Regions from separate parts of the Priestia sp. YIM B13486 genome, predicted to be linked through region 2. Evidence: riboswitches for the same ligand, from Rfam matches in the RefSeq annotation. Region 2 holds a riboswitch; each other region holds the start of a gene.
What was found. Region 2 has a riboswitch for ZMP and ZTP ahead of ACFX4G_RS27905 (phosphoribosylaminoimidazolecarboxamide formyltransferase). Riboswitches for the same ligand answer to the same signal wherever they lie in the genome.
Positions count from the first base shown of each region.

Region 1: linked by a shared signal. The riboswitch ahead of ACFX4G_RS13760 (glutamate/serine transporter AimA) and the one ahead of ACFX4G_RS27905 (phosphoribosylaminoimidazolecarboxamide formyltransferase) in region 2 are both predicted to bind ZMP and ZTP.
Region 3: linked by a shared signal. The riboswitch ahead of ACFX4G_RS07500 (phosphoglycerate dehydrogenase) and the one ahead of ACFX4G_RS27905 (phosphoribosylaminoimidazolecarboxamide formyltransferase) in region 2 are both predicted to bind ZMP and ZTP.

Region 1 is NZ_JBHZOZ010000004.1:346,732-357,035, reverse strand. Features, by position in the region: gene ACFX4G_RS13780 (alanine/glycine:cation symporter family protein) at 1-1,098, shown strand, start outside; gene ACFX4G_RS13775 (sodium:solute symporter family protein) at 1,129-2,628, opposite strand; gene ACFX4G_RS13770 (DUF3311 domain-containing protein) at 2,628-2,831, opposite strand; gene ACFX4G_RS13765 (cupin domain-containing protein) at 3,209-3,808, opposite strand; ZMP/ZTP riboswitch at 4,194-4,272, shown strand; gene ACFX4G_RS13760 (glutamate/serine transporter AimA) at 4,329-5,924, shown strand; gene ACFX4G_RS13755 (DUF5105 domain-containing protein) at 6,107-7,147, shown strand; gene ACFX4G_RS13750 (acyl-CoA thioesterase) at 7,299-7,808, shown strand; gene ppc (phosphoenolpyruvate carboxylase) at 8,271-10,304, shown strand, end outside.
Region 2 is NZ_JBHZOZ010000026.1:3,169-13,472, reverse strand. Features, by position in the region: gene ACFX4G_RS27930 (LysE family translocator) at 1-212, opposite strand, end outside; gene ACFX4G_RS27925 (methyltransferase domain-containing protein) at 444-1,151, shown strand; gene ACFX4G_RS27920 (SLC13 family permease) at 1,615-2,766, shown strand; gene ACFX4G_RS27915 (cysteine hydrolase family protein) at 2,930-3,466, shown strand; gene ACFX4G_RS27910 (dihydrofolate reductase) at 3,616-4,101, shown strand; ZMP/ZTP riboswitch at 4,230-4,308, shown strand; gene ACFX4G_RS27905 (phosphoribosylaminoimidazolecarboxamide formyltransferase) at 4,358-5,524, shown strand; gene yeiL (transcriptional regulator YeiL) at 5,680-6,342, opposite strand; gene ACFX4G_RS27895 (class I SAM-dependent methyltransferase) at 6,451-7,086, shown strand; gene ACFX4G_RS27890 (cupin domain-containing protein) at 7,139-7,468, shown strand; gene ACFX4G_RS27885 (serine hydrolase) at 7,730-9,196, opposite strand; gene ACFX4G_RS27880 (class I SAM-dependent methyltransferase) at 9,499-10,304, shown strand, end outside.
Region 3 is NZ_JBHZOZ010000002.1:653,228-663,531, reverse strand. Features, by position in the region: gene ACFX4G_RS07510 (DUF6143 family protein) at 1-509, opposite strand, end outside; gene ACFX4G_RS07505 (hypothetical protein) at 750-1,211, opposite strand; gene ACFX4G_RS07500 (phosphoglycerate dehydrogenase) at 1,335-2,534, opposite strand; ZMP/ZTP riboswitch at 2,703-2,781, opposite strand; gene htpG (molecular chaperone HtpG) at 2,992-4,869, shown strand; gene ACFX4G_RS07490 (tubby C-terminal domain-like protein) at 4,900-5,460, opposite strand; gene ACFX4G_RS07485 (DUF817 domain-containing protein) at 5,526-6,332, opposite strand; gene hpaB (4-hydroxyphenylacetate 3-monooxygenase, oxygenase component) at 6,481-7,917, opposite strand; gene ACFX4G_RS07475 (group I truncated hemoglobin) at 8,057-8,419, opposite strand; gene ACFX4G_RS07470 (SMP-30/gluconolactonase/LRE family protein) at 8,644-9,501, opposite strand; gene trhO (oxygen-dependent tRNA uridine(34) hydroxylase TrhO) at 9,710-10,304, opposite strand, start outside.

The DNA.
Region 1 (10,304 bases), on a different contig from region 2:
GTAGAAAGTACACTCGCTCAAATTTATAAAGTAAAAGGATCAAACGGGTTTCGAGGAGGACCCGCTTATTATATGGAAAAAGGGTTAAATAAAAGGTGGATGGGCGGGCTATTTGCTGTACTCATTACACTATCATTTGGCCTAGTGTTTAACGCTGTGCAGTCTAATACGATTACGCTAGCATTTGAGAACTCTTTTGGAACGAGCCGCTTGTTGGTTGGGATTATTATGACAGTTATATTTGCGGTAATTATTTTTGGCGGAATCAAACGCATCGCCAAGATATCGGAATACATCGTGGTCGTATTAGCCGTTTTATACATTGGAATGGCTCTGTTCATTATCTTTAAAAATATCGATCAAATGCCTGCGGTTCTATCTCTAATTGTGAAAAATGCATTTGGATTTGAACAGGCGCTTGGGGGGTCAATTGGTGCAACGTTAATCAACGGAGTAAAGCGCGGACTGTTTTCCAATGAAGCAGGAATGGGAAGTGCTCCCAACGCCGCGGCAACTGCAGTGACGAGCCATCCAGTTAAACAAGGTCTTATCCAAGCATTTGGTGTCTTGACGGATACACTCGTGATTTGTACAAGCACAGCATTTATCGTTCTCTTATCCCCCGCCTATAAGCAGGGACTAAGCGGCATTGAACTAACGCAAGCTTCTCTTAGTACCCATATTGGCTCTTGGGCATCAGGGTTTTTAGCTATCATGGTATTTCTATTTGCTTTTAGTACGTTAATTGGCAATTATTATTATGGAGAAACGAATATTGAGTTTTTAAATTCAAATAAGTTGTGGCTTTGGTCTTATCGTGTAGGTGTTTTAGCGATGGTTATTTTTGGATCGATCGCTCAGCTTCAGCTTGTATGGAATTTGGCAGACTTATTTATGGGGATGATGGTAGTCGTGAACTTGATTGCTATTTTTCTATTATCGAAAGTGGCATTTTCCGCCTTGCATGACTATACTGAGCAAAAAAAGGAAGGGAAAAATCCAGTCTTTTATAGAGATGCGTTAGAAAACAATCAAAATATCGAATGTTGGGAAAGAGAATCTGCTCCGCCCCCTTCTGAAAAAGAGAATATTATCTAAAAAAAGTTCAGCCAATTGGCTGAACTTTTTTTATGCGTTTTTCTTTAATTCAGTTTGCGCAGTGCCTTTAGAAAACAATGTTTCTTTCACGCCGTTAGTTGCTGCTTTTGTTTTGGCCGAAAAGATTGGATTTAAAATAACAACTACGAGTAAGTTAGATAATAATCCCCAGAATCCTTCATAAAGACCAAATGAATTTCCTGTGGCATGTACGGTAAACGTCACAACCAGCCCTACTACTAATCCAGCAATCGTACTTTCTTTCGATTGATTTCTCCAGAACAGACTGATAACGATAGCCGGGAAGATTTGTACCATACCGGATACCCCTAGTAACTGTAGGGAAACAAGTGCTTGAGGGAATAATAAACCGAATAAAAGTGCCAGTCCAATAACAACGAAAACCATAGAACGAGTAACCATTGTTAATGTTTTACCCTGTACATTTGGATTAATTAAATCTCTGAATATATTATTTGCAAATAAGTTAGACGCTCCGATAGCCATGATAGAACATGGAATTAATGAAGCAAGAGCAATCGTTGCATAAGCTAACCCTTGGCCAATGCCGCCATATGAATATTGAATTAAGGTTAATAATGCTAATCTAGGATCCGTTGTATCTTGAGGTAATACTTGATAAGCAATAAATCCTAAGAAGATGACTAGAATTAAAACAATATTGTAAAGCGGTAAGAAAATAGCATTTTTACGAAGCGAATCTGCACTTTTAGCAGTGAAAACACCTGTAGCAGCGTGGGCCCACATGAATAAAGCTAAAGCAGATACGAGTGATGCTGTAATAAACCATGGAATGCCTTTAGGTCCTTGTGTTGGGATCGTTAATAGCTGAGGTGAATCCTTTGCAACATTGTCGATCATGTTGCCCCAGCTTCCAAAATGCATAATTGGCAGAGAAACAACCATAAATAACATAATCGCCCATACTAAAATATCTTTAATAATTGCCGTATATGTGGGACCTTTAATTCCGCTGAAAAAGGTATAAAGAGCCACAAGAAAGAATGAAAGAATAACGACTGCTTTTACGTTAATGTAGCCAGTTCCTGCAACGCGAAGAGTATCTTGAATACCGCTAAGCTGAAGATCAATATATGGAATGAGCATCAATACACCTACTATAGCAATTAAAGAGGAGAGAAATTTACTGCTAAAACGTTCTCTGGCATAATCAGCAAGCGTAGTAAGTTTGTGCTTTTTAGCAACAGTCCAAAGCTTTGGAAGAAAAAAGTATGAAATTAAAAAGGCTAAAACAGAGTAAGGAATAGCAAAAAATGCGATGCTTCCCCCCTGATAAGCTGTACTTGTAAGACCTAGGAATGTATAAGCAGTATATAAATCTGCTCCTACTAAAAGCCAGACGAGCAGGCTTCCAAAACGTCTTCCACCTACAGCCCACTCTTCAACTGAGCTTCTAGATGATTTGTCACGTCCCGCTATAAAACCAATGGCGATAACGACAAGAACAATTGCTGATGTGATTAAAAGTGCGGTTAAATTTCCTTGCATTATTCAATGTCCCCCCAAGATTTTTGTAAACGATAAATGATAAATGTACACACAGGCGTTAAGAAGACCCATAAAAATAACCATAAATGCAAAAGAGGTAATCCAAAAATAATTGGATGAATGTTATTTACAAAAGGTAAAAAAACGAATTGAGCAATAAATGGAATGATGAATAAAATAAAAATTATGAATTTTCTGTTCAATTTTACTCCTCCTACTAAAAATTTATCTAACAATGTTCACTATGATAGCAAGTCTGACATGGTAAAGCAATAAGTTTTTTGAAAATTTCGTTATAATCTATGGAAATTTTTTTAGAAAAACAAAAAAGAGCTTATGGTGGGAGTATATTTGAAATGATTACGAAGGAAAAAAAGGGGGATAATCTAAGCGAAGTTGCTCTTGAAGCAAAAAGAGAACGGAAAAGAAGAAATTTAGTTTTGACCGGGAAGTTTTTATTATTTCGCTGAGATAAAGTATATTGCTATTGCATCATAAGAAAAGAATTTGTATGTTCAAATAGAGATTCATGGAAAGAATAAAACAGAGCAAATAAAAAAACTAGACAATAAGTGCTTGTCTAGTTCCACCACTCTGTCAGTGGTCCTTTGTCGCCATAAACAGGATCTGTTGTAGGAATAGGTACTTGTGCAATTTCATCAAATACGTGAGGGCGATCAGTTTGTTTTCCTGTTCTTAAATTGTAATCCATGCCCTCTGGATAAGCTCCAACCACTTTAAAATCAGCAGTTGACTGCAGACGCATATGCCCTGTTCCTGCAGGAAGTACGAGCACATCGCCAGCATGCACCACGATATTTTCCCCCATATGTCCACCTAGTTTTAAACGTGCAGATCCGCTAATTACACCTAGTGCTTCATGAGAATTACTGTGGTAATGGTGAAAATCATGTATGCCGCCTACCCAGCTGTTTTTCCAGTTGTGAGAATTAAAAATGCTCTCCACTTTCTCTTTCTTACTAATAAATACGTGTTCATACAACAAAACTGGAAGACGAGGGTGATTTGGAATGGTTCCGTCGTCATCAAAATAAAGAACTTTTACATTTGCATAATTCATAAGCATCCCTCTAACAATCTTTTTTCGTAATTTTCCCTGTTTTGTGCTTGCGTAAACAGAGAAGTTTGCTCGAAGTACTTCATTTGTTGCGAAGTGCATGATATGTAGGTTTTAACGTTTTCCTAAAAGAAGTCTCCCACTTCAAGCGTAGCTAAGCGGTGGGCAGTTCACTTTAGTATCTTTTCTTCATATTGTATATAAGTAAAGGGTCTAGTGCAAGAATTCTATGGATATATAGCTGTTAATTCTTATTATGTAAATGAATATTATATATTAATATAATTTTTAGAAGGTAATCTGCTCGTGGAGTAAAAGAATCAAACAACAAGAAAAGTTAGGATTTTAGTTGTTTTTGTAATTAAAAAGAGATTTTCAGAGGGTTTATTCATAATTTTACGAATAATTTATTATCTTTATAAAAGTAATGTAAACATTTTTGTGTATTGAGTAATAGAAATGAATGTTATATACTGATAAAAAATATATTCCTATATGTGACTGGCGCAACATGGATGACCATGGGGGAGCATATAGCGTATAAGCCGCGCGCCTGGGCAAACACTTGAGAGAATTCCGCAAGTGTTTTTTTTATTTTCCTAGGGAAGAGGAGTAGATTTGGATGAGCAATATGCAAAGGAAGATGGGAACATTTGCTTTAACCATGACAGGCATAGGTTCGATTATCGGTTCAGGGTGGCTGTTTGGAGCATGGAAAGCAGCTCAAATTGCGGGACCCGCGGCTATTTTTTCATGGGTTATTGGAATGGTGGTTATTTTGACCATTGCCCTATCATATGCTGAACTGGGCGCGATGTTTCCACAAGCAGGGGGGATGGTTAAATATCCTCAGTATTCACACGGATCATTTATTGGTTTTTTGGCTGCTTGGGCTAACTGGATTTCAATCGCTTCAACGATAACAGTGGAGGCTATTGCATCTGTGCAATATATGAGTACTTGGCCGTGGAAGTGGGCTCGCTGGACTCATGAATTGGTAGACAATGGAATTTTAACGTCCAAGGGGTTGGCAGTTGCGTCTTTGTTATTATTCGTTTACTTTTTTGTGAACTATTGGACGGTAAATCTCTTTGCGAAAGCAAACTCATTTATTACGATTGTTAAATTAATTATTCCTGGTTTAACGGCAGGGGCTTTATTTTTCGCTGGTTTTCATAGTGGAAACTTTTCAAGTGAGCATGGGGTTGCCCCTTATGGGTGGGCCAGTGTTTTAACGGCAGTGGCAACATCAGGTATTGTGTTTGCATTTAATGGGTTTCAAAGTCCTGTAAATATGGCAGGAGAAGCAAAATCACCTAATAAATCGATTCCGATAGCTGTAATTGGTTCAATTTTTATTGCAGGAATTGTATACATTATATTGCAAATTGTCTTTATCGGAGCAGTAAGTCCGTCATCAATTGCTGATGGATGGAATCACTTGAATTTTAATTCTCCTTTTGCTGATTTAGCGATTGCGCTTGGAATTAACTGGCTAACAATTGTGTTATACGCAGACGCATTTGTTTCTCCTTCCGGCACAGGTGCTACATATACGGCAACTACTTCTAGAATGTTATACGGGATGCAGCAAAATGGATACTTGCCAAAGATATTTGGTACTCTTCATCCACTTTACAATGTCCCGCGCCCAGCTATGTGGCTAAATTTAGCAGCTTGCTTCTTGTTTCTCTTTTTATTTAGAGGATGGGGTGTCTTAGCAGAAGTAATCTCAGTAGCGACGCTTATCTCTTATATTATGGGTCCTGTGGCGCTTATAACATTAAGAAAAACGGCTTCACACTTTTACCGTCCATTTTATTTAAAAGGGGCATCAGTTATTGCGCCATGCGGCTTCGTTTTTGCTTCCTTGACGCTTTACTGGGCAAGATGGCCGCTTACAGGTGAAGTGATCTTTATTATGGCAATTGGCCTGCCTGTTTATTTTTATTACCAAGCGAAAAATAAATGGGTGGGCTTTAAAAAAGAATTTTTAACCGGGGCTTGGATGCTTATCTATTTAGCGTGCATGATTTTTATTTCCTACATAGGAAGCGAAAAATTCGGAGGCAAAAATATTTTGCCTTTCGGATGGGATATGCTAGTGATTGCTTGCGTATCATTAGCTTTTTATTACTGGGGAATTAAAAGCGGCAAATCTAACCGATATATGAAAGAAGCTGAACAAATCAATCAAGAAAATTTTAAATCTAAATAAAAAAACACGAGCCCGTGCTCGTGTTTTTTTATTTAGGTCAGTGGAGAATTTAGACTTAGTTTTTATCAAAATATTGTAAAAAATATAGATTTTAAGGTTTAAGTATTTATACAGGGGGAACCTTTATTTGGGATAAAGTTCTAAAAAAACAAAATAAAGGGGATTGGGAAGCTGTGAAAAAAATGAATGTTTTGGCTTTTGTACTTATGCTAGTATTAGCGGCTTGCAACAGTTCTAAGGAAACGGGAGGATCCACTTCGGCTAAAAATAAGGCGATTGAAGCATCCATTGACAGCGCTTCTTACATTTTAGTAGATAGTGATGAAGGAGCTACAAGTGAAGAAAAAGGGCTGTTGAAAGTTGATTTAAAAGTGAAAAATGTATCCAAAAACAGTATATCTTTATCAGATTATGACGGTGTGTATTTATACGAAGGAGATGAACAGCTGTCTCCAAAAACTGGAGTGAACAGTCGTGAGCTTGGACTAGAAAGCAGTGCATCTGACAAGATTGGCGCTGGAAAGCAAAAAAAATTAACATTTGTCTTTGAAGTCAAAAAAGATAAAAAGTACAAAATTGGGCTTCAGCCAAAATCATCTGATTATGATGAAGAAATCGACGAAGTGACATTAACACTGGATACGAAAAAATACGCCAAAAGCTATAATAAGCTGCAAGACCCAGAAAAAGCTCTGCAAGCTTACACAGAAGTCCTTTACTTAAACAAAGAAAACGTAGACTATGATAAATATGTAACAGCAGATAAAACAGCTGTCATAGAAGAACAGAAAAAAGCGTTTAATGAGGAATTAAAAGGTGCGTTTTCTAACAGTTTAACCGACAAAGCAAAAAAAGATTTTTTTAACATGTATAAAGATGTTTTAAAAGAAAAAGCAAACGTGAAAACAAATGTGATTGCGAATGCAAATAATAAAGCCGTAGTAGAAGTGGAGTACACTACTCTTGATTTATCAGACTTATATTCATACGTATCGCAGCTTAAGCGAGCATACACAGATGAAACGAAAGATTACGATACAGAACACTCTGAAGAGTTTGCGGCTTCTAAATTCAAAGATATTGTAAATGAATTAGAAACGAAAGAAGGAAGTCGTCCCCTACGAATTTTTATGGTGAAAGAAGATGAGAAATGGACTGTAAAATCAAGTGACCTATACAGTGATTCTTTAGGTAAAACGTTTGGATCAAGCTATATTCGATAGACAAAAAAGAGAAGAATTTTTCTTCTCTTTTTTGTTTTCTGTAAATAAATCAACGAGCTTTTTGTAAAGCTAAATTTATCAAAATATGCTAGTATAGGTTCATTCATTCTTTTATTCTTATTATGATAGGCATCAATGGAGGTTCTTACTAATGAAAGCAAATTATTGTAAAGATACAAAGGCAGTTCGAACGAGCCGCATTTTTCCTAATGATATTAATAATCACAATACGTTATTTGGCGGAAAGTTAATGAGTGATATTGATATGATTGCGTCCATTTCAGCTTATCGTCACAGTCGTACAGAGTGTGTGACAGCTTCAGCAGACTCTATTCATTTTCTGCACCCTATTACGCCTCAGGATTCTGTATGTTTGGAGTCATACGTATCATGGGCAGGTCGTTCATCCATGGAAGTGTTTGTGAAAGTGATTAAAGAAAATTTAAAAACCGGGGAGCGTCAAATTGCAGCTACATCATTTTTAACTTTTGTGGCAATGGATGATGATGGAAAGCCCCGCGCAGTACCGGAGCTTATTCCAGAAACAGAAGAAGAAAAATACCTGTTTCAAACGGGGGCAGATCGCGCTACCACGCGTAAACAAGTGCGTAAAAAAAGCAATGAACTAGCCTCGGTATTGGATTTAGGACAACCTTGGTAGCATAAAAGAGAGGCCGAGACAAAAGTGTTTTAGCTCAAATGAAAAACGAACCAGTGATCAACATGTTTGATTAGTGGTTCGTTTTTTTTGTTATGGTAAACGTAGGTTTCATCTGTTTCGTTCCTTCTAGCAGCTGATTGGAGGGCAAGAGGAAGACTAAGGGGGGAAAAGCGAAAGAGACGAGGAGGCTCATCGGCCACCTGCGGAAAGCAAAGTCTTGCACAGAAATCAACTGCGGTGTCACAAGCGGTTCGACTTATATATCCCATTTGTTCGTCTTTAGATTGGATTCATTTAGTTATGTCTTAACCTCTCTTTTATATTTGATGAATCTCCTCTCTTGAACGAGAGGAGGAAATAAAATTATATGAAATTTATTTTCATTCATGGTAATATGAATTTAATATAATTTTCTAAAAAGTTTAAAAAGTACAACATTTATAAAGGAAGGTGTCGTGTCTAATGGTAACAGTAGAAGCAGCAGAAAGACAAAACAGCAGCACTGCCCTGCGCCGTGATGTAAAGTTTCTCGGTCAATTGTTAGGGAAAGTTCTGGTTCACCAAGGTGGAGAGGAACTGCTCAGCAAAGTAGAAAAAATACGCGAAGTAGCAAAATCACTTAGAGAAAACAAAGATGAAGTTATCTATAAAGAAATAAAAAATGAAATCGTTACTCTTGAACAGCCGATGCGCGAGCAGGTTATTCGGGCGTTTGCAGTTTATTTTCATTTAGTTAATATTGCAGAGCAAAATCATCGAATTCGTCGCAGACGCGAATATCAGCAGCAAGAAGATTCTATTATGCAGCCGGGCTCATTGGAAAGTGCCGTTGTTTCGCTTAAAAATAATGGCGTGGCGCCAGACGTAATTGTTAACTTGCTTCAAACTCTATCTCTAGAGCTCATCATCACTGCTCATCCAACAGAAGCCACTAGACGAAGTGTCCTTGATATTCATAAACGAATGGCTGAGCTTCTAAAAAACTTGGATAATCCAACGTTAACAAAACGTGAACGTACGGAAATTGAAGAAAGACTGTTTAGCGAAGTATTAATTTTATGGCAAACAAATGAACTGCGAGATCGCAAGCCGACGGTAATGGATGAAGTATCCAATGGATTATATTATTTTGATGAAACGTTATTTGAAGTGCTTCCTCAACTTCATCAGGAGTTGGAAAATTCATTGCAGGAGAATTACCCTGAAGAAAATTGGAAGGTGCCTAATATTCTTCGGTTTGGTTCATGGATTGGCGGAGACCGAGATGGAAATCCAAACGTAACTCCTAAAGTAACGTGGCAAACGCTTGTCAAACAAAGGAAGTTAGCTATTCGTAAATATAAAGAGTCGCTTACTCAATTGAGACAAAGGTTAAGTCAGTCTACAAAAAGAGTCGCAGTTTCAGATAATCTTCTTGATTCTATTAATCAAGAAATATCGCTGCTGCCTGAGAAAAAGCGATGGAGAATCAAACACGAAGTATATCGCTGCAAGCTTACGATTATGCTTCATAAATTAAATTTAGTTGGAGAATCGGAAGCAGGCTATCAAAGGTCGGAAGAACTTCTACATGATTTATTTCTAATCAAAGATAGCTTGCAAAAGCACCAGCCTCAGGATTATCAGTTAAAAAGCTTATGTAAATTAATTCGCCAAGTTGAGCTGTTTGGTTTTCATTTAGCAACGCTTGATATCCGTAATCACAGCGGGGAACATGAAGCGGCAATCAAAGAAATTTTCCATGCTGTTTCTTTAGCTGAAGATTATTCAGCGTTAACGGAAGAGAAAAAAGTTGAGCTGCTAGGTAAAGTTCTTCAAGACCCAAGACCTGTGATATCGTTTGTAGAGAATTACTCTAAAGAAACGCAGCAAGTAATTGAAGTATTTAACATGATTCATCGAGCACATAAAGAATTTGGAGAAAGATCTATTGAAGTCTACTTAATCAGTATGACCCAGTCTGCAAGTGACTTGTTAGAAGTTATGGTACTCGCCAAAGAAGCGGGTATTTACCGCCTTCATGCAGATGGCCGCATTGAAAGTAAGTTAAATATAGCTCCGCTGCTTGAAACGATTGATGATCTCACAGCGGGTCCTAAAATCATGGAACAGCTATTTCAATTAGATTTTTATCGTGAGCACTTAAGGAAACAGCAGGATTTGCAGGAAATTATGCTTGGCTACTCAGATGGAAGCAAAGATGGAGGAACGCTTACTGCTAATTGGAAGCTCTATAAAGCGCAGCAGGAAATTCACGATATGGCGAGGAAGTATCAAGTTCGTCTGAAGTTTTTCCATGGCCGAGGCGGCTCACTAGGCCGGGGAGGTGGACCGTTAAACCGAAGCATTTTATCTCAGCCTGTTGAGACGCTAGGAGACGGTGTGAAAATTACAGAGCAAGGAGAAGTTCTTTCTTCTAGATATGCTTTATATGACATTGCCTACCGAAGCCTTGAACAAGCGGTCTCAGCTCTTCTTACAGCGGCAGCAAATGTT
Region 2 (10,304 bases):
CCTAAAGCAGATTGATAGATAATTGCTGAAATGCCTAAAGTTGCAGCAGTTATATGAACAATTAAACCTGTGCAAAGTCCTAAAGCAGTTGATACTCCTGCATTTTTACCATTTGATATACTTTGAGCTAAGATAAATAAATTGTCTGGACCAGGCATCAGAGTAAGTAGTACTGCTACACCTAAAAAAGAAATTATTGATAGTACGTCCATAATTAGTTCTCCTTACTAAAATATTTTATAAGATTATAACACAAAATATGGAATATAATGTATTTTTTTATAAAATTTCAACCTTTATTGCTGATAATTGTAGTCTGTACCTCAGGAATGATAATTTATATATGAATTACAGTTGAAAATAAGAGTAGTAAAGGATAAAATTGTAATTGTTAGATTTTTCTAACTCCAAGTTTTAATTGAGTAGAGGAGAGATGAGTTTAGATGAGTAAAGCAGAGTTTTATGAGCAAGTTGGAGTAGCCATGACGTGTAGGTCTTATGGAGAGTATGAAAAGATGTTTTTGTTAGAAGATTCTTTTCTTAAAAAAGGAAAAATCTTAGATGTTGCAGCTGGAGCTTCTTCATTTGTAGCAGAAGCTAATAACAAAGGCTATGATGCTGTTGCTGTAGACCCTCTTTATAATTTAACCGTACAGCAAATGAGCTTACATGGACAGAAAGAAATGAAAGAAGCTTCCGAGAAACTGGCTAAAAACAGTTCATTCTTATCTTGGGATTCTTATAAGAATTTGGAGGAACACGATAAGATAAGAGAAGATTCTTTTAAACTCTTTTTAAATCACTATAACAAAAATTCTGTAGAAAAACGTTTTATTGCTGGCACTTTACCTCATTTACCTTTTGATGATGAGACATTCTCGCTTGTGTTATGTAATCATTTCTTATTTCTTTATCAAGAACAGTTTGATCTTGAGTTTCATTTACAGGCCATTCGAGAAATGATTCGAGTAACTAAAAAAGGCGGTATAATTAGAATTTATCCGTTAGTAGGGTTTAAGAATGAACGATACCCTTATTTAGATGAATTAGTAGAAACTTTAAATGATGAAAATATAATAGTTAAAACGATAGATACAACATTTCGTTTTGTTCCTGCAGCGACAGAACTTTTAACTATAAATAAATTATAACTATACAAAACAAGTCTTTCTCTAATGGAGAGAGACTTGTTTTTTTGAAGATTGCCGATAATCCGTTTTATGGTAACTAGAAAGATAGTTAAGAACCCTTAGGAGGGTGCCTCATTATGGTTTTAATCTATGATCATAAATATTAGACTTAACTAACTTCTACTTCCATGTAACGGATTCCACAAAACGTGTAATATGTAACGCGATAATTTTAAATTGATTTTTGTGTCACACTGTTCCACTGGTGTTCATCCAGTTTGGCATAGTAACTTTACACCGTAAATTTGTCAATTGGTGTAAATTACCCCTGCCCATCAAGTCGAGACAAATCATTACCCCCATAACGGAAAAATGCCATTTTTGTGTAATTTAATGGAATTGATGGTGTTTTTTAAGTGCATTGAGATTTCAAATGCAAGAAACAGGGGTGTGTAGTAGAATAGATAATACTGGAGGGGGATTGATGAAAGAATATATTTATGTAGAAAACGAAAAAAAAATGAAATTGAAATGTGGATTTTTTAAAAAAGACATCGTATTTACCATATCACTCTTGTTAGCAATCTTAAGCTGTTTATTCCATGCACCAAAGCTAGAATATATAAATTTTAAAGTATTAGTCAGTTTATTTAATCTTATGCTCGTAGTTAAGGCTCTGGAAGAGCTTAAACTATTGGATAAGTTCGCCATTGCTATACTAAGTAAATGTCATAATAGTAAAAGTGTTTCAGCAATCCTAATTTTATTATGCTTTTTTAGTTCCATGCTTGTAACGAATGATGTTGCATTAATAACATTTGTACCATTAACACTTATAATTAGTAAGATTATACAAACTTCTATGTTAGATACTGTTATATTAGAGACAATTGCGGCTAACATTGGAAGCAGTCTAACTCCAATGGGAAATCCTCAAAATCTTTTCATATTTACTAACTACGGAATAAGGCCTATACAATTTTTCACAACAATCCTTCTATTAGTGGTTCTTGGAATTATTCTGTTATTCTTTCTTAATCAAAGATTGAATAGTAAAACATTGGAAATGGAACTTCCGTATATTCCTATAAATAATAAAAAAAAAGCAACAGTATGGGGAATACTATTTGGCATCATATCTGTATCCATACTAGGGGTTTTAAGCTATAAACTTGCGTTTATCATCGTATTGGGAACCGCATGTATACTTGACATAAAATTATTGAAGAAAATTGATTATTTATTGCTTATTACTTTTATATGCTTTTTTATATTTATAGGAAACATATCGGAATTAAAGGTAGTACAGACATTTGCCAACGAAAATCTCAAAAGTCCCACATCTATCTTTTTCAGTTCCATAATTTTAAGCCAACTGATAAGCAATGTACCAGCTGCGATCTTTTTATCAAAATTCTCCGTGAATTGGCAGCCTTTATTAGTAGGTGTGAATTTAGGTGGACTTGGCACGATTGTGGCTTCCCTCGCAAGTGTAATTTCATTTAAACTTTTTATTAAGAGAGATCCACAAAAAAGTAAAATGTACCTTATAAGGTTTAGCTTTTATAACTTTTCGATTTTAGCTCTTTTAACTCTTGTTTATTATTTTACGATGAAAAATCAACATTTCTTTTAATACAAAGTAATTGGTTTAAACAACTTTGGGGTTCTACCAATATAAAAAAACCAATTTCTCAAATTTTAATACTGAGAAATTGGTTTTTTATTATGAGATTTTAATTTGATATAATAGTATTTTTAATTTTTTTCCACATAACTCAATAGGGGGATACAACGAAATGAGTAAAAAAACGGCTTTGTTGCTTATAGATGTCCAAAACATCATGTTTTCTTATGAAGGTGGATCTTTATGGAATGAACAGCAAGTGCTTCAAAATATTACTTATCTAAGGGAAAAAGCTCACCAATCTAATGTACCAATTATCTATATCCAGCATACAGACCCTAGTTATAATAGTATGCTTAGTGAAGGAAAAGTCACATGGGAAATCCATCGTGATGTTAGCCCCTTACCAACAGACATAGTTATTCAAAAATCTTCTTGGGACGCATTTTATCAAACAACTCTACATAAAAAACTTCAGGAACTTGAAATTGGAAGATTAGTCATTGCAGGGATGCAAACTGAATTTTGTTTAGATACTACTTGTAGAAGAGCATATAGCTTAGGTTATAAAGAGAATATCTTAGTAAAAGATGCTCATAGCACATTTGATACGGCTGTGCTTTCAGCTTCAAAAATAGTAGAACATCATAATAATATTCTAGGCGGCAGATTCGTTACATTAAAAGAAGTAAAGAAAATTATATTTTAATCTAATAAATAACTTTTCAAAGGAAAAAACAGCCTTTCAAAGGCTGTTTTTTGTTCCTGGAACGCACATTATGGTAACTAATTTCGTATAGGATATACATCTAGTCCTCCTTTATTTGTTAAAATTAAAGAAAAGGGGGGAGGGACCATATGATCATATCTGCAATGGTTGCTGTAGGAAAAGAAAATGTAATTGGGAAGGATAATGATATTCCCTGGAGACTCCCAAATGATTGGAAATATCTAAGAAAAGTTACTATGGGGCATTCAATTATTTTAGGTAGGAAGAATTATGAATCCATCGGAAAACCTCTGGAGGGACGTAAAAATATTATAATGACCACAAATGAAAATTATAAAGCTCCAGGTTGTTATATAGCTCATTCAGTTGAACAAGCTCTTTCCATGTGCGAAGGGGAAGAAGTATTTATCCTTGGAGGAGAGGAAATTTATCGACAATTCCAACCCTACACTCATAAATTGTACATAACTAAAATCAATCATTATTTCAAAGGTGATCGCTTCTTTCCAGAGTTTGATTTTTCTCTATGGAAAGAGTTATCGGTTGAAAAAGGTATTGAAGATGAAAGAAATCATTATGAACATTACTTTCATGTATATGAAAAAATCAACTAATTAAGTTAAGATACCAATAAATACCTTTTATGTAAATTAGATTAGTATATAATATATAATTTAAAAAGAAAAATTTAGATAAAAGTATTGTTAAAATTACTTTTATTATGTAAAATTTACCTATAAAACAGACTATGTGTTACTGGCGTAAACATGGAGGACCATGAGGAAGCACATAGATAACGGCCGTACGCCTGGGCAAAGTATTTGAACATGAGTTCAAATACTTTTTTTATTTAGAAAGGGGATTTTTTACATGAAAGAGATTGGTTTACGGTACGGAATGAACCCAAATCAAAGTAAAGCTAAAGTTCAGAATGCTAAAAACACGCCTATTAAAATCTTAAATGGAGAAGCAAGTTATATTAACTTTCTAGATGCATTAAACGCTTTTCAACTGGTTCGGGAGCTTCGACAGGCTACTGATCAACCTGCAGCTGCATCCTTTAAACACGTAAGTCCAGCAGGTGCAGCTGTGTACTCTCCACTAAATGAGACACTTACTGAATCCTATTTTGTTAAAGGCCTAGACCTGTCTCCATTAGCGATTGCTTATGCAAGAGCGCGTGGGACAGATAGGATGTCTTCATTTGGAGATTGTGCTGCTTTTAGTGATGAAGTGGATATAACTGTAGCTAATCTCCTCAAAACAGAGGTTTCTGATATGATTGTTTCACCAAGCTACACTCAAGAAGCACTAGAGATTTTGAAACAGAAAAAGAAAGGAAAATATCTAATTTTAGAGATTGATCCAAATTATGTGCCTGATCTAATTGAAAAAAGAACGATATTTGGCATTACTCTAGAACAACAAAGAAATGATGTACAGATTGGGAAAGAAGTTTTCAATCAGATTGTTACGACTCAATGTGATATCCCTGATCATGCAAAGAGAGACCTTCTTGTTGCTCTTATTACATTAAAATATACACAATCAAACTCCATTTGTTTCGCATTAGATGGCCAAACAATTGGAATTGGTGCTGGACAGCAGTCCCGTATTCATTGTACGAGGTTGGCTGCTGAAAAAGCTGATAAATGGTGGCTAAGACAACATCCAAGAGCCCTTAACATGAAGTTCAGAGAAGGCATTTCTCGTGTAGAAGTTAATAATGCAATTGATGGATGGCTGAATGATGATATTACTGAGGTAGAAAATGAGCACTGGAAACAATGTTTTGAGGAGGTCCCTGCTAGGCTAAGTAAGAGTGAAAAACGAGAATGGCTAAAAAGATTAAAAGGCGTTTCCTATGCATCCGACGCTTTTCTACCTTTCCGTGATAATATCGATCGTGCGGCTCAAAGTGGCGTTAAATATGTGGTTCAAACAGGAAATTCTTTACGAGATGAACAAGTTACACAGGCAGCAAATGAATATGGGATGATCATGGCACATTCAGGTATACGTGTATTCCATCATTGAGCTATGAATTAAATATGATTAGCCCAAAAGAGCCAAGACTTATAAAGGGATTGGCTCTTCTAGAATGTTTTCGATACATGCGATTATGGCAACTACATTTTATATCATTTACATATAGTCATCTTTCTTATGAAACGAGGTTATTATGAGTGTCTTTAATTTAATTTAGCTAATTTTTTCAAACGTTCTTTGTCCTTAATAATGTAACCTCGCGACTGCTTTTCAATAGTCTTTGATTTACATAGCTGGGCTAGTACATGGAGTAGATGGCGATATGATACACCCAAGTATTCGCATACTTCAGTATGTTTTTCTTTATAAAAGTTATCATCAGCCGACAACATTATAAAAGCAGCAAGACGGTTCTCGAGTGGATAGGCCTGATTTTGTGTATACTTTGCTGAAATTTTAGTTGCTTTCTCACTTAAAAAACTGCATAAATATCTGAGAAATGTTACATCTGTTAAGAGCTTATTTTTACAGGTGTTAATAGGAATAGCTAAACAAATGGTTTTAGTGACAGTTTGTATAGCTTTAGAATATCTTTGTGAATTTAATAGTTCCACTTCCCCCATAAATGTTGGAGCTTGTAAAAAATTAATCAAGGACACTTTCCCATTTTCGTGTGTAACATAGAGTTTTGCCTTACCTTCAACAAGATAATAAATATATTGAGGATAGGAGCCTTCCTTATAGATAAATTCACCACGTTCAAATTCGCAGACCTGAATAAATGGAGTAATTGGAAAGGAAAAAAGTGATTGAATAGAGTATTTCTCGATATAGTAACTTTGCATAGGCTCGTTTAAAAATTTCATTTTTTCTCCTACTATTATAAAAATATGAGATATCTCACATTATTTTATGTTTTTACATGCTATGATGCAATAAAAGTTGATAGATCAATAGGGAGTTGTTTCATAAAGATGATCAAACAAGATGAATATTGGAATGAAGTAGCTAATAAAAAAGAATTTACTACGCCTTTTCAACCTGAATTATTCCTAACACATGTTAATCACAATGCTGCCATATTAGATTATGGTTGTGGGTATGGACGGACTTTATTGGAATTAAGAAGTTACGATTATAACAATTTACATGGTGTAGACTTTTCAGAAGAAATGATTAAAAGAGCTAAGTCTCATAACTCAGAAATCGATTTTCAAGTTATTCAAAGTGGGAAGCTTCCTTTTTCTAATGATTCTTTGGATGCTGTCTTACTTTTTGCAGTTTTAACATGTGTTCATAAAAGTGAGGAACAAAACGCTATTTTAAATGAGATTAAACGGGTACTAAAGCCAGGAGGTATTATTTACATCAACGACTTTCTACTGAATAGTGATGAAAGAAATAAATTACGTTATGAAAAGGCACTCACTAAGTATCATACATACGGGGTTTTTGAATTACCAGATGGGGCCATTTTACGTCATCATAGCGAAGAACGTGTGAAAGAATGGGTAGATCAATTTGAAACCTTAGAATACAAGAAAGTAGAATATACAACTATGAATGGAAATCGTTCAAATGGTTTAGTTTACATGGGGAAATTAAATTGAATTTATTATAGATAACATATAAAGGGGAATTGTAATGCTAGAGAAATTAGAGCTGGAAAAGATTAATCTTCAAGAAATTACAAAAGATATTAAAGATCAACACGTGAATTTTCCTGTATCGAATATTAATAATCACTGTCTTCGTATAGCTGTATTTTCAGGCGAATACAAATGGCACTATCATTCTAATTCAGATGAGCTTTTTATGGTTTTGGAGGGAGAACTTTTAATTGATTTTAAAGATAGGGATACAGCCGTGTTAAAACCGAATGATACGTTACTTATACCAGCTGGAACAATACATAGAACCAGAGCGAAACAAAGAACAGTAAATCTTTGTTTCGAGGATATAAACGCTGATACCATAATTATTGATGAGTAAATGAAATAACATAAACATTGTAAAAGCCATTTAAGATAAGTCTTAAATGGCTTTTACGTATGTACAGATAAATTCTTATAAGCTGTTTTATGTAAACAGAATATGTTACCGATCTTCCAAGAAAAAATTCTGAAAAGGTATATTGAACATCACCATTTAGTGAGATATATAAATAAAATAATGAAAAAAGTATTAAGCGAGAAGGTGCGTCTCGTCTAATACTTTTTTCATTATTTTAAGTGGTAAGTTTTATGTTTAATTTTATGAAATCCTATCTGTGAGTCTACTAAATACAATCGGCTTTGTACTCAACATTGGTGGTAAATGCAATTTAAACTGTGATAATTCGCCTTCTACGTCCATCTCATAGGCAATTAACACAGTCATTTCCGTATGAGAAAGATTCCACTTTGTCGTGTATACATTGTAATGATGATGTTTCATCTCTATATTAACTGATTCCCACTTTAAATATAACGTATCGTTTTGTTTATACACTTCCATTTTCCCATATGCAGGATGCTCAAATATCCCTGTATATTCTTCTACTGCATGTGTAAGGGTTGTCTCTTTTACTTGTGGAAGAGGCTTATCTAATTCTTTCATCATTTCTTTAAATTTAGCTGTATCTTCTATAGCTCTTTTACGCCAGTCAATTGCATCTAGCTTCAGAAGCTCATCATAAATTTGATTCGCAAGGTAAGATGGTAATAATGTTGTACCAGTGTTTGTTAATATAACAAGTCCGACATTTTCCTCTGGTATAAAAGATACGAGTGCTGAAAATCCATCAATATTCCCACCATGATGGATTACTCTATAACCCCGATATGCACTAATAAACCAGCCAAGTCCATAGCAATTTAGTGTTGTTTCTGATGTAGATAAAAGTGGTTCATCTGGAATTGGAATATGCGGTTGATACATCTGCTGTAACATATCAGGTGTAATAAGTTCATGTTCGCCCACTTTTCCTTGATTTAAGTGGAATAGCACCCATTTGGCCATATCTTCTATATTTGAGTTTATGCAGCCCGCAGCACCAACTGTATCGATGTTACGAAATGGAACTTTGACTATATCTTCGTTCTTTTCAATGTATGGAAGTGCATGATCATCTTTTGCTTGTGAAGTAGTAACTGAAAAATTTGTATCTTCCATATGAAGAGGTTGCAGGATATGTTCGGATACATACTGTTCCCATGTCTGATTTGTAATTTCTTCTACCATATAGCTAATGGTTGCATACATTAAATTATTATATAAAAAGCTTGTACGAAATGGTGCATCTAGCTCCAAATATTGAATTTTTTCTGCGATGTCTTTTCGTGTTAGTGAAGATCCATACCATAGTAGTTCATGACGACTAACACCAGAACGATGAGAGGCCAAATCACGAGCTGTAGTTTGTGAGCTTGCTAGAGGATCATGGAGTGAAAAAGCAGGAATATACGTTTGAACAGATTTATCCCAATTAAACTTTTGTTGCTGAGCAAGTAAACTTAGAGAAAGCGTCCCAAAAGCTTTTGTAGATGAACCAATTGCAAACAGTGTACTTGGTGTAACAGGTTTTTTATTTTCAATGTCGCGATACCCAAATCCTTCAGAAAGAATAATTTCTCTATCTTTTATGATTGCGACTGCTGCTCCTGGCACATTTAAATCTTTCATCATTTCCTTTGTATAACCACCCAGGCGACCTGTAAGAGAGGATTTTATTTTTTGCATAAGAATTTTTCTCCTTTACCATTTTTTTCTACAAGTAGGTTATTTCGAGATAAAGAAGAGAAAGACCTTGTTGTTAACAAAGATGTCATATTTTTAGTTTCTGACTAGGAGTTATAGTTGACATATAAATATATTCTTTTTAAGAACAATGGACAAAGGTTTTAGATATCTTGACTATTCATAACGCACATTATGTTAATTAACTTTGTATGTAATCTCCATCAATAGTTTACAAATTCTACAAAATAAATAATACTTATATTTATTGGAAGTTGCATAAGACATAGAAGGGGAATTTTTTTATGAACAAAGTTATGGATTATTACTCAACATTTGATGAGTGGGGACGCCTAGATAGAGAACCCTTAGAGTTTCAAATAAACTGGCATTATATACAAGAGTATCTACCGGAAAACGGCAGTATATTAGATAATGGGGCTGGTCCTGGTAAATATGCAATGACACTAGCCGAGAAAGGATTTCAGGTAACGCTAACTGATCTCACTCCTAAATTAGTAAAGGTAGCTGAAAATAAAGCACAAGAACTTGAGCTTTTTAATCAATTTAATGGATTTCATATTATGGATGCAAAGGATTTAAATTTATTAAAAGACAAAGAGTTCGATGCTTCCTTGATGATGGGGCCAATGTATCATCTACAGAATGAACAAGATCGTGATGCTGCTGTTAAAGAACTGTACCGCGTGACAAAAGATGAGGGAGTTGTATTTGTTGCCTTTATGTCCCGAATTAGGCACGCTATCTCTTCACTGTTAAATCCAGAGGCGTGGAAACCCAATAATACAATGGACAATATCGAAGAGTTTATTGCTACTGGCGAATTTAATCATCAGGATGAAGGAAGATTTACAGGAGCTTATTACTTTGATCTACAAGAAATTAATCCTTTTATGGAATCTAATGGATTTGAAACTTTAAGTCTAATTGGATCATCTAGTATTGGTTCTCTTTTATCTAAAGAACAATGGAATTATTGGACAGACAAGGGACAAGTTGAGTTTGATCGATTAATTGAATTATTAAAGAAAACAGCAACCGACCCTTATACTTTAGGCGTTTCGTCACATTTGCTTTATATTGGTAAGAA
Region 3 (10,304 bases), on a different contig from region 2:
CCATATGCAATTTCAGCTTTAATTTCTTTATTTCCCGGAGAAACTAGGAAAATAACGTATGAACCGTTGTTTGGAAAGATAAATTTGCCATCTTCATCACTTACTAATGTACTTTTCGGCGGAACAACACGGTTAAATACGTTTACCCCTTTGGTAGGAAAGCCTTTTACCATTTCTGCAAATTTAATTTTCCCTTTTGGCTTTGAACGTATTGTAGTATTTGCTGGACTCACATTATCTGAAGTTGTTCCTTTTCCAGGCGGGATAGAATTAAACCAAATTTCAGCAGTAAAAGGTTCGTTGGAATAGTTAGTGATAGTAAAAGCATTCACAAATAAATCTACTCCGGAGCCGGAAGGGTTAACTAACCCGCCCCAAGCATTTCTATTTCCACCAAAACGAATAGGCTCAGTTTGTCCGACAAAATAGTCTCCTTTTAAAGATTGATATAAAGGATTAGGTATATTAACGGCTTTAATATAAGGTTTACTCGACTCGTAATTCGACATACAATCATCTCCTTTCTGTACTATATTTTATGAAGTTTTTCTATAAATGCTTGGACACATGCATTTAGAAATATATTTAATCTTTATATAAACGCAAAAAGATAGACCCGATACTGAGCCTATCTTTTCCTATCGCTTAATGCCCTCGTCGACTGCTGGTGTATAAACGGATTGTTTTTTGACTTTATATTCCGATGCTTTTTTAATACTTCTACTATCACTTCTTAAAGTAGGAATCACCTATTCTTTTGTAGTCATAGAATGAAGAATCCTTACCTTTTTTTCACAATATTCAACAATTTCATAACAGGCTGTGAGAATATCATGTCTAGACAGTTCTATTTCATCAAATACAAATTTTGAAAGCTGCTTCTGCAGAACCTCCAGCTTTTTGCTGTCTTCTTCATCGATCCATAGCCCTTCCGTAATACACACATCTGCTAGTTTGTTAATAGATTGAGCCGTCCAGTTTAAGCCGGCTGAAGAAACAGTTTTTGTAAGTAAATCGTTTTTTATAGCTAGAATAACTTGACACACATGGGTATAGGCATCAACTTTCTTTTGGATAAATGCTTTGCGAAGCTCTTGTTTGTATTGCTCTTTCGACATCACTATAGCTACGACAGACGTAATGAATGTTCCTGCCAGCGCGATGAGCGACCCTATCAAAATTCCTATCAGTTCTCCGGACAAAACGTTCACCTCTTTAAAGGTATTTCTATATGCTATGAGAATGAAGGAATTGATATGAGGTAAACACCATGTAAAAACAGCCCTAACTTTTCTAAGTTAGGGCTGTAACACTAAAATATGACGGAAACCAAATTAGATAATACGACTTGTAATAATTCCTTCAATTTGACCGATTTTTTCTTCTAGCTCAGGCACAATCTCGTCACTTACTTGATTGTCAATATCGATCATTGTATACGCATATTCACCGCGGCTTCTGTTCACCATATCTGCGATGTTTAAATTGTAGTTTGAGAATACTTGCGTAAGTTGTCCTACCATATTCGGCACGTTGTGATGGAAAGCAGCTACGCGTTTTTTCCCAGTGTAAGGAAGAGATGCATTCGGGAAATTCACTGAGTTTTTAACGTTTCCTGTTTCTAAGAAATTTTTCACTTGACGTGCTGCCATTACCGCACAGTTTTCTTCTGATTCTTGAGTTGATGCCCCTAGATGAGGAATTGGCACAACATTTTTCATGTTCAAGACATTTTGATTTGGGAAATCTGTAATGTATCGTCCAACTTTTCCACTTTCAAGAGCAGCTTTCATATCTTCTTCGTTTACAAGCTCACCGCGTGAGAAGTTCAAAATATGAACATCAGGTTTCATGATGCTAAACGTTTCTTTGTTGAAAACACCTTTTGTATCGTCCGTTAATGGAACGTGAACCGTAATATAGTCAGATGCTGCAAATAGTTCTTCTAGAGACATTGCACGCTGTACGTTGCGAGACAAATTCCAAGCTGTATTAACAGAAATGAATGGATCAAAACCAATTACGTCCATATCTAAATCAAGCGCATCGTTTGCTACAAGAGCACCAATTGCACCTAAACCAATAACGCCTAACGTTTTACCTTTGATTTCTTTTCCAACAAACTGTTTTTTACCTGCTTCAACTAACTTAGGAATTTGATCACCTTGGCCATCCAATCCTTTTGTCCATTCAACTCCAGCAAATAAGTTACGAGAAGAAGCCATAATTGTAGTTAAAACCATTTCTTTTACTGCGTTTGCATTAGCTCCTGGCGTATTAAATACAACGATACCTTGCTCCGTGCAAGCGTCCACCGGTATATTATTAACCCCTGCTCCAGCTCGTGCAATAGCTTTTAAATTTTGGTCAAATGCCATGCTGTGCATGTTAAAGCTACGCACGACAATCGCATCTGGATTTTCGCTGTCGTTGTCAATTTGATAACCTTCTTGATTAAAAACATTTAGACCTTTTTGTGCAATGTTGTTTAATGTTTTGATTGTTTGTACTTTTTTTAATGTTAATGTGCTCATTTTGTACTCTCCTCTGATTATCATCGTAGTTTTACATGTTTTTACCTTTGGATAAAGGAACTTCATTTTTAATTTTTTAAAAAGTCTGGTTTTTTAGCCTACATATGTGATAACTTCTATATCCTCTCCCCCTAAACAGAAAGAGGTAAGAGATATGTATTAATCCCTTACCTCTGCCCAGGCGAACGGCTACGTCACTATATGCTTCCTCACGGTTATCCGCGTTTCGCCAGTCACATATAGTCTTTGAAATTAAGTATATTCTAGCAAACTCTTTCAGAACGTTCAACCTTTTTTTAAAAGTTTGCTTTTTTCAGTCTAATTTTTAATCTCTTTAGTGAATCTCCTAATATATTGACAAATACCCTAATACATGTTAAATAAGAAGAGTGATTAGCACTCTATCCACTCAAGTGCTAATTGTTTTATAAGCCCTATTTGGAAAGGAGAATTTCTTATGTCAAAAAAAGAATTCAAAGCTGAATCAAAGCGATTATTAGAGATGATGATTAATTCCATCTATTCTCAAAAAGAAGTATTTTTGAGAGAACTTCTATCAAATTCAAGTGATGCAATCGATAAAATTTATTACAAAGCCTTAACAGACGACTCCTTGCGTTTTAACAAAGAAAGCTATTACATAAAAGTAACACCAGATAAAACTAACCGTACCTTAACCATTACGGATACTGGAATTGGCATGACGCAAGAAGAGCTTGAAAGCAGCTTGGGCACAATTGCGCGAAGCGGTTCCCTTGCGTTTAAAAACGAAAATGAAACAAAGGACGGGCACACGATTATCGGCCAATTCGGCGTTGGGTTTTACGCAGCGTTCATGGTGGCAGATGTCGTGACCGTGATTAGTAAAGCGTTAGGCAGCGATGAAGCCTATAAATGGGAATCTACTGGTGCTGATGGTTATACAATCGAGCGGTGCGAAAAAGAAACGGTTGGGACTCAAATTATTTTAAAAATTAAAGAAAATACAGAAGATGAAACATATGATGAGTATCTAGAAGATTATCGTTTAAAAGAAATTATTAAAAAGTATTCAGACTTTATCCGCTACCCGATTAAAATGGACATAACGGAAAAACGTCCTAAAGAAGGTTCTGATAACGAGCTAGAAGATTATACAGAAGAGCAAGTTATCAACAGTATGGTACCGATCTGGAAGAAAAATAAAAATGAATTGACTTCAGAAGACTATGAGCAGTTTTATTCAGAAAAGCGCTACGGATTTGATAAACCGCTCACTCACCTTCATATTAATGTGGATGGAACGATTCGCTACAATGCTATTTTATTTATTCCAGAAAATAGTCCGTTTGATTACTACTCAAAAGAATTTGAAAAAGGACTTGAACTCTACTCAAACGGCGTCTTAATTATGAATAAATGTGCAGATCTTCTTCCGGATTACTTTAGCTTTGTAAAAGGTATGGTAGATTCTGAAGATTTATCTCTTAATATTTCACGTGAAATTTTGCAGCAAGACCGACAGCTTCAGCTGATTGCCAAAAACATCGGCAAGAAAATCAAAAATGAATTAAAAAGCTTACTTAAAAACGAACGTGAAAAGTACGAGAAGTTTTATGAATCATTTGGCCGCCAGCTGAAGTACGGTGTTTACAGTGACTTTGGCAGCAACAAAGACGTATTAAAAGACCTGCTTTTATTCTATTCTTCTACAGAGAAAAAGCTCGTAACACTAGACGAATATGTATCGCGCATGCCTGAGGATCAAAAGTATATCTATTATGCATCAGGCGAATCGTACGACCGAATTGAAAAGCTTCCTCAAGCAGAATTGGTTGCAGATAAAGGGTACGAAATTCTGTATTTCACAGAAGATATCGATGAATTTGCGATTAAAATGTTAATGACGTATGAAGAAAAAGAATTTAAATCTGTTTCAAGCAGTGACTTAGGGATTGAATCAGAAGAAGAACAGCTCAATGAGTCTGAGGAAAAAGAGAATAAAGAGCTATTTGACTATATGAAGAAAGCTTTGGCGGGAAAAGTAGGAGATGTCCGCGCGTCTAAACGTTTAAAAACACATCCCGTGTGCTTATCGGCTGATGGTGAAGTAACGATTGAAATGGAGAAAATTTTAAGTGCTATGCCTGACAATCAGCATGTAAAAGCAGAAAAAGTGCTAGAAATTAACGTACATCATGATGTATTCGCTTCTTTAAAAGAAGCACTTGAAAATGATAAAGCGAAATTAGACCTTTATACAAATCTATTATATAACCAGGCTCTTTTAATTGAAGGCTTATCTATTAGTGATCCCGTTGAATTCACAAATGATATTTGTAAAATCATGATATAAAAATCAGGCGCAGAATCACTCTGCGCCTGATTATATGTATAACATAATAAAATTGGTTATATAGTAAGAAGCGATAAAAATGGGTACCGGCAGTTCTTCTATTACTCTTATTGAGTGTTTGCCTTCTTTAAAATGAAAAAGGTCTGATTTAAACTCCGCGACTTTTTCTCTTTTTTGATTAAAAATACACGCTTCCTCTATGGCTTCATGACTGCTTAACATGTAGACGTTATTTAACCATCTAATTTCTTGTTCCCCTGCGTTTTTAATTATTCCTTTACCTAATAGATACCCCACTGTTTTTCCATTTTCTTTTATCACCCACCGGTGTTTTTCCACGTGATCAATAAGCACCGTTCTTCCTTCCCATTGAACTTGTAAATGTACCTTTAAGCCGCAGGAGAAGATAGGAAACCAAGAAATAGAATCTAAAACTGGAAGTCCATCACGAGTTAAAAAATCAATACTTTTCGTCCACATATTTTTATGCGCTCTCTTAAGCTGTCCGACGTTTTCTCCATTTTCATTTGTAACTGCTACGGTCTTCCCCGCTGATTTAAAATAGGGAAGATAAAAAATATATTCTTGCATATAGGCCTCCAAAGATCCTGCACTTCATATTAATAGCGTGTATGTACATATACATAGTTATGTTTTTATCTTTCATATATTTCATTTGTTTCTTTTGATTTCTCCCTTTGTTTAAATTGGTTTTGATTTTCTTTTAAATGCTTTAGTAAAGCAACAATCAAGAAACTAATAATCACAAGAAGAAGCCAAGAGCTAATTTTACTTATATGAACCATTGTCCACTGCTGCTGTTGATCTGGATACTGCCATGCTCCAAAAAATGTTGCGATATTTTCAGCGATCCAAATGAAAAAGCCAATCAGTACAAAAGACAATACTAAAGGCATGCGATATGTACGTTTGTTAACCGTAAAATATACAAAAGTTCGATAAAAAATAAGTAAAGTAAAAAGTTTTAAAAACCAGCGGAAGTCGTAAATAAAATGATGCGTGAAAAAATTAAGGTAAATAGCCATACTTAGTATACTGACAATCCACGTAGAAGGCCAATTCGTAAGCTTTAATTCAAGCCTTCTCCACACTTGGCACATGTAGCTGGCTACACTAGCATACATAAATCCGCTGTACAGCGGAACTCCCCAGACTTTAGTGAAAGCTTTTTCTGGATAGCTCCATGAGCCCATATGAACTTTGTAGAGTTCTAACGCTAGTCCAATTAAATGAAATACTGCGATGACTTTTACTTCATCAAGCGTTTCTCGTTTAAACATCACCATTAAAACTTGAGTTCCTAGACAGACTAATAAAATAAGGTCATATCTAGAAATAAACGGTACTTCAATTATTTTTGTCATAGCCAACGTAAGAAAAATGATAACAGGAAAAACACAAGATTTTGCTTGTTCTAAACCAAAATAGATTAATTGCTTCATTGTAACATCCTATCTTTATAGCATTCCTTAGTATTTTCACAGAAATGATTCCTTGAAAATTATTGCAGATTTTTAAAATTTATTCAATAAGCATCTCCGCTGTTTTGGTAACTAAACTATCATACCCAGCGGAGAATCGTTTTCTCCGTTAACTTTTCAAAAAATCGGTTACTCTCTGTACATAGCGCTCTTTATCATAAGATAAGTACAGATAACTGGTTAACTGTACAGGCTCTCCAAAGAAAAAACGTTCATACAGTGTTTCTCTTGTGCCAAACGGACTCATAGTTAAATCCCACGCTAGTCGAAAAAGCTTAATTCGATCTTCTGCCCCTCTCGATTTAGCTTGCAAATAACGCGTAATATCTTCTTTAACCAATGAGCGGCACGTATTTTCTGTTGGTATTGCCATTAGTCCGCTTGCACCTAAAAGCTGGATAATCTCTGTAAAGGTAGGATATGTTTTTGAAAATATATTTGCGGCAATACGAAGTGTAGTTTCATTTGGACGCATGTATCCCCATAGATCAATCTCCGCTTCTTCTTCTGCTTTCATCACGAGAGCTTTCATCGTTTCTAACGCAATAATAAGCTCCGTTGCTTTTTCTCGTACATGCGGATAGTCTATAATGTTAATGGTTTCGATCAGAGATTGTACAATCCCTAATACAAACTCTGTTTTGACAATTCTCCTTGAAGTTACCTGATGCAGAGCAAAAGCTGAGAAGGAACTAGAAGCAAGGAATGTATTTGATACGTCTGCATTTTCATAGAAAAACACGCGGTTCCATGGTACTAATACATGCTCAAAGACAACAATTGTATCCATTTCTTCAAATCTAGAACTTAATGGATAATCAAACGCCGAATCTTTTCCTGCAAATGATTCTCTACAAATAAATTTAATTCCTTTTGTATTACTTGGAATCGAAAAAGCAAATCCTTTTTCTTTTCCTTGAATGCCCGCTGAAGACAGTACGAGCAGCTCATCCGTCATTCCACCCTGTGTAGCAAGCAGTTTCGCGCCTTGGATAACGATTCCCTCATTAGTTTTATCAACTATTTTTGCTGCTATCGGTTCGTCGTTTTGCTCGTAATAAAATTGGATTCGATTAGCTTGAGGATCGATGAATGTATGAGTGAGCGATAAATCGTGCTCTCTTACATATTCATAATAAGAAATGATGTTTTCAGGAAAGCAGTTTTCTGTTCCTCTCAGGAGTTCTGCAGAGGATGCAAAAGCCATCAATACGGTATTCATATAATCCGGACTTCTTCCCATCATACCATGGGTTAATTGCGCCCATTGCTGAGTCATCTCTCGTCGTTTTTTTAACTCTTCTTTTGTTGTAGGCTGTAAATAAGATGTACCAAAAAAATCCTCAGAATCCGGAGATTGGTATGTCATGATATCTTTAATTTTTTTATCATGCTGAAAATCATAAAGTTTAGCTTGACTGTTAATGGCTCCTTTAAAAGCCGGATGTTCTGATATATTGCCTGTTACGAGCTTGCCATCAACCCATACATTTGCTTTTAATTGATTAATTCTCTCTACGTATTGCTTCCCATTAATTGCTGACATACTCCCACTCCCAGACTTTCGATAAATATTTTTACCTATTGCATTTTTATCATATTACGATGTCTTTTCCATGTTTCCTTCATACATCACAGGTTTGAGCACAAAAAAAGAAGGTCACAGTAACCTTCTTTTTTATAATTTATTTATATTGAATATCATTTCTTAGGGATTCAACTTTATTTAATGCTTGGTCAATATCCGGCTCTTCAACATTAAAGTGAGCAAGTGCATCGTGAAGGTGCTTAGCAATTGCATTAAAATGTTCGGGTTGAATATTCATATTTGCATGTGCTTTGGCCATCGACTTTCCTGAATATTGATTCGGTCCACCTAAGGCAAAGCTTATAAATTTGGCTTGATGTCGACGCTGTTTATCCATATCCGTATGCTCGAAAAAGTGACTGACCGTTTCATCTTTTAACACGAGCTCAGAATAAAAATAATCAACTACTTTTTCAATAGCTTCTTGTCCGCCCACTTTTTCATACAATGTTTGTTCCAAAACAATTCCTCCTTTTGTACCTTTCCCCATTATTACCCAATAGAAGTGTTCATATTCTTTAAAAGGCTTCTTTATGGAAATTCGTTGTCCCCATGTTTTATTCCTCTTCCACATAAAGAATAAAATGTAAAGAAATGAACACAATGTAAAGGAATTGTAGAAGCTGCATGTAACATCTTTCGTTACTGGGCTTTAGGAATCATTACATTTTGATAAGCACTTATCTAGTACACGTAAGTATAAGCCGGCACGCCTTTTACTCCTACTCGGCATGAAAAAAGAGAGCCGGCAGCTTCTTCGTATTTTTCTTCTTCCTTAGCTGTGGTGATAAATAAGGTTTGTAAATCGTCTCCTCCAAATGTACAGCAGGTTACATTGGAAACAGGAAGATGAATAGATTCTATAATTTCTCCTTTATCTGGATCTACACAAATGACTTTCGAACCTCCCCAAAGCGCTACCCATAATCGGTCGTGTTCATCAATTGTCATTCCATCAGGAAACCCGTCCATATCTGAAAGGTCAATCACCACTTTTTCATCTTCGAGCCTTGTTGTTTCTTTCGAAAATGAATAAGACATAATTTTATTTTTCGGTGAATCAACCAGAAAGAATTTGTCTCCTGTTCGATTCCAAGCTAGCCCGTTTGACACGCTTAATCCTTCTTTAGCGCTCTTAATGACACCTTTTTCATCTACTACGTACAGCTGGGCTTTTCCTTCTTCATCTTCTTCACTCATCGTTCCAATCCAAAAGCGATTATATGGATCACATTTCCCGTCATTAAAACGCATGGTTTTTTCAAGAGTATCTAAACGGATATACTCTTCATGATTCTTTTTGTTTTTATCAACTAAAAGCAGCTGATTACGGGTGGAGACAATCAATTTTGAATGATTGGTTTTAGAAACACTTGTAACGACTGAAGGAAGAGCAATATCTTCTAAGGTTGTCGTTTTTGGATCATACGTAAGAAGCTTTTTATCTAAGATGTCTACTAGCACTAATTTTTGATTTTCTTCATCCCATAGGGGTCCTTCAAGCAAACGGCCATCGTACTTTTTTTCAATTTTTGCTTCCATTTTCAAGCTCCTTTTTCGTTTTTATGTACAATCATTTTTTATAATCGCTTTCTCAAAAAAATATTCTTTTAAACAAATAAAAAAAGCTAGGAATATCTTTCCTTTTTCATAAATACCCGTTGTATGACATTCTTTAAACACCAGGTTCTAAGAGAATCTTTTCATAAAAAAAAGCAGCACGCTTTGTATAGCGTGCTGCTTTTTTTTATTATAAAGTTACGTGTTCTTTTTCGAGCTCTTTAACACGTGCTGCAAACTCTTCTTCTGTTAAACTGTGTTCTTTTACATAGCGGTTACGAGGGCTCACTCGGCATTCATGTGAACAAGCGCGTAAATATTTGTGTTCATTTTCTTCAGAAGCTAAGATTTTCTTATTGCATTCTGGGTTTGCGCAGTTAACATAACGTTCACAAGGCTCACCGGTAAAGTGGTCTTTTCCGACAATCACATGCTCTTTTTGGTTAACTGGTACGCTGATGCGTTCATCAAATACATAGCACTGACCGTCCCATAGTTCACCTTGTACTTCAGGGTCTTTTCCGTATGTTACAATCCCTCCATGAAGCTGGCTTACGTCTTCAAAACCTTCTTCAAGAAGCCACCCAGAGAATTTTTCACAGCGAATACCGCCTGTGCAGTAAGTTAAGATTTTTTTATCTTCAAACTGATCTTTGTTGTCGCGAATCCATTCAGGAAGCTCACGGAAGTTTCGAATATCCGGACGAACAGCTCCTCGGAAATGACCTAAATCGTATTCATAATCATTTCGTGCATCAATTACGACCGTATTCTCATCTTGCATC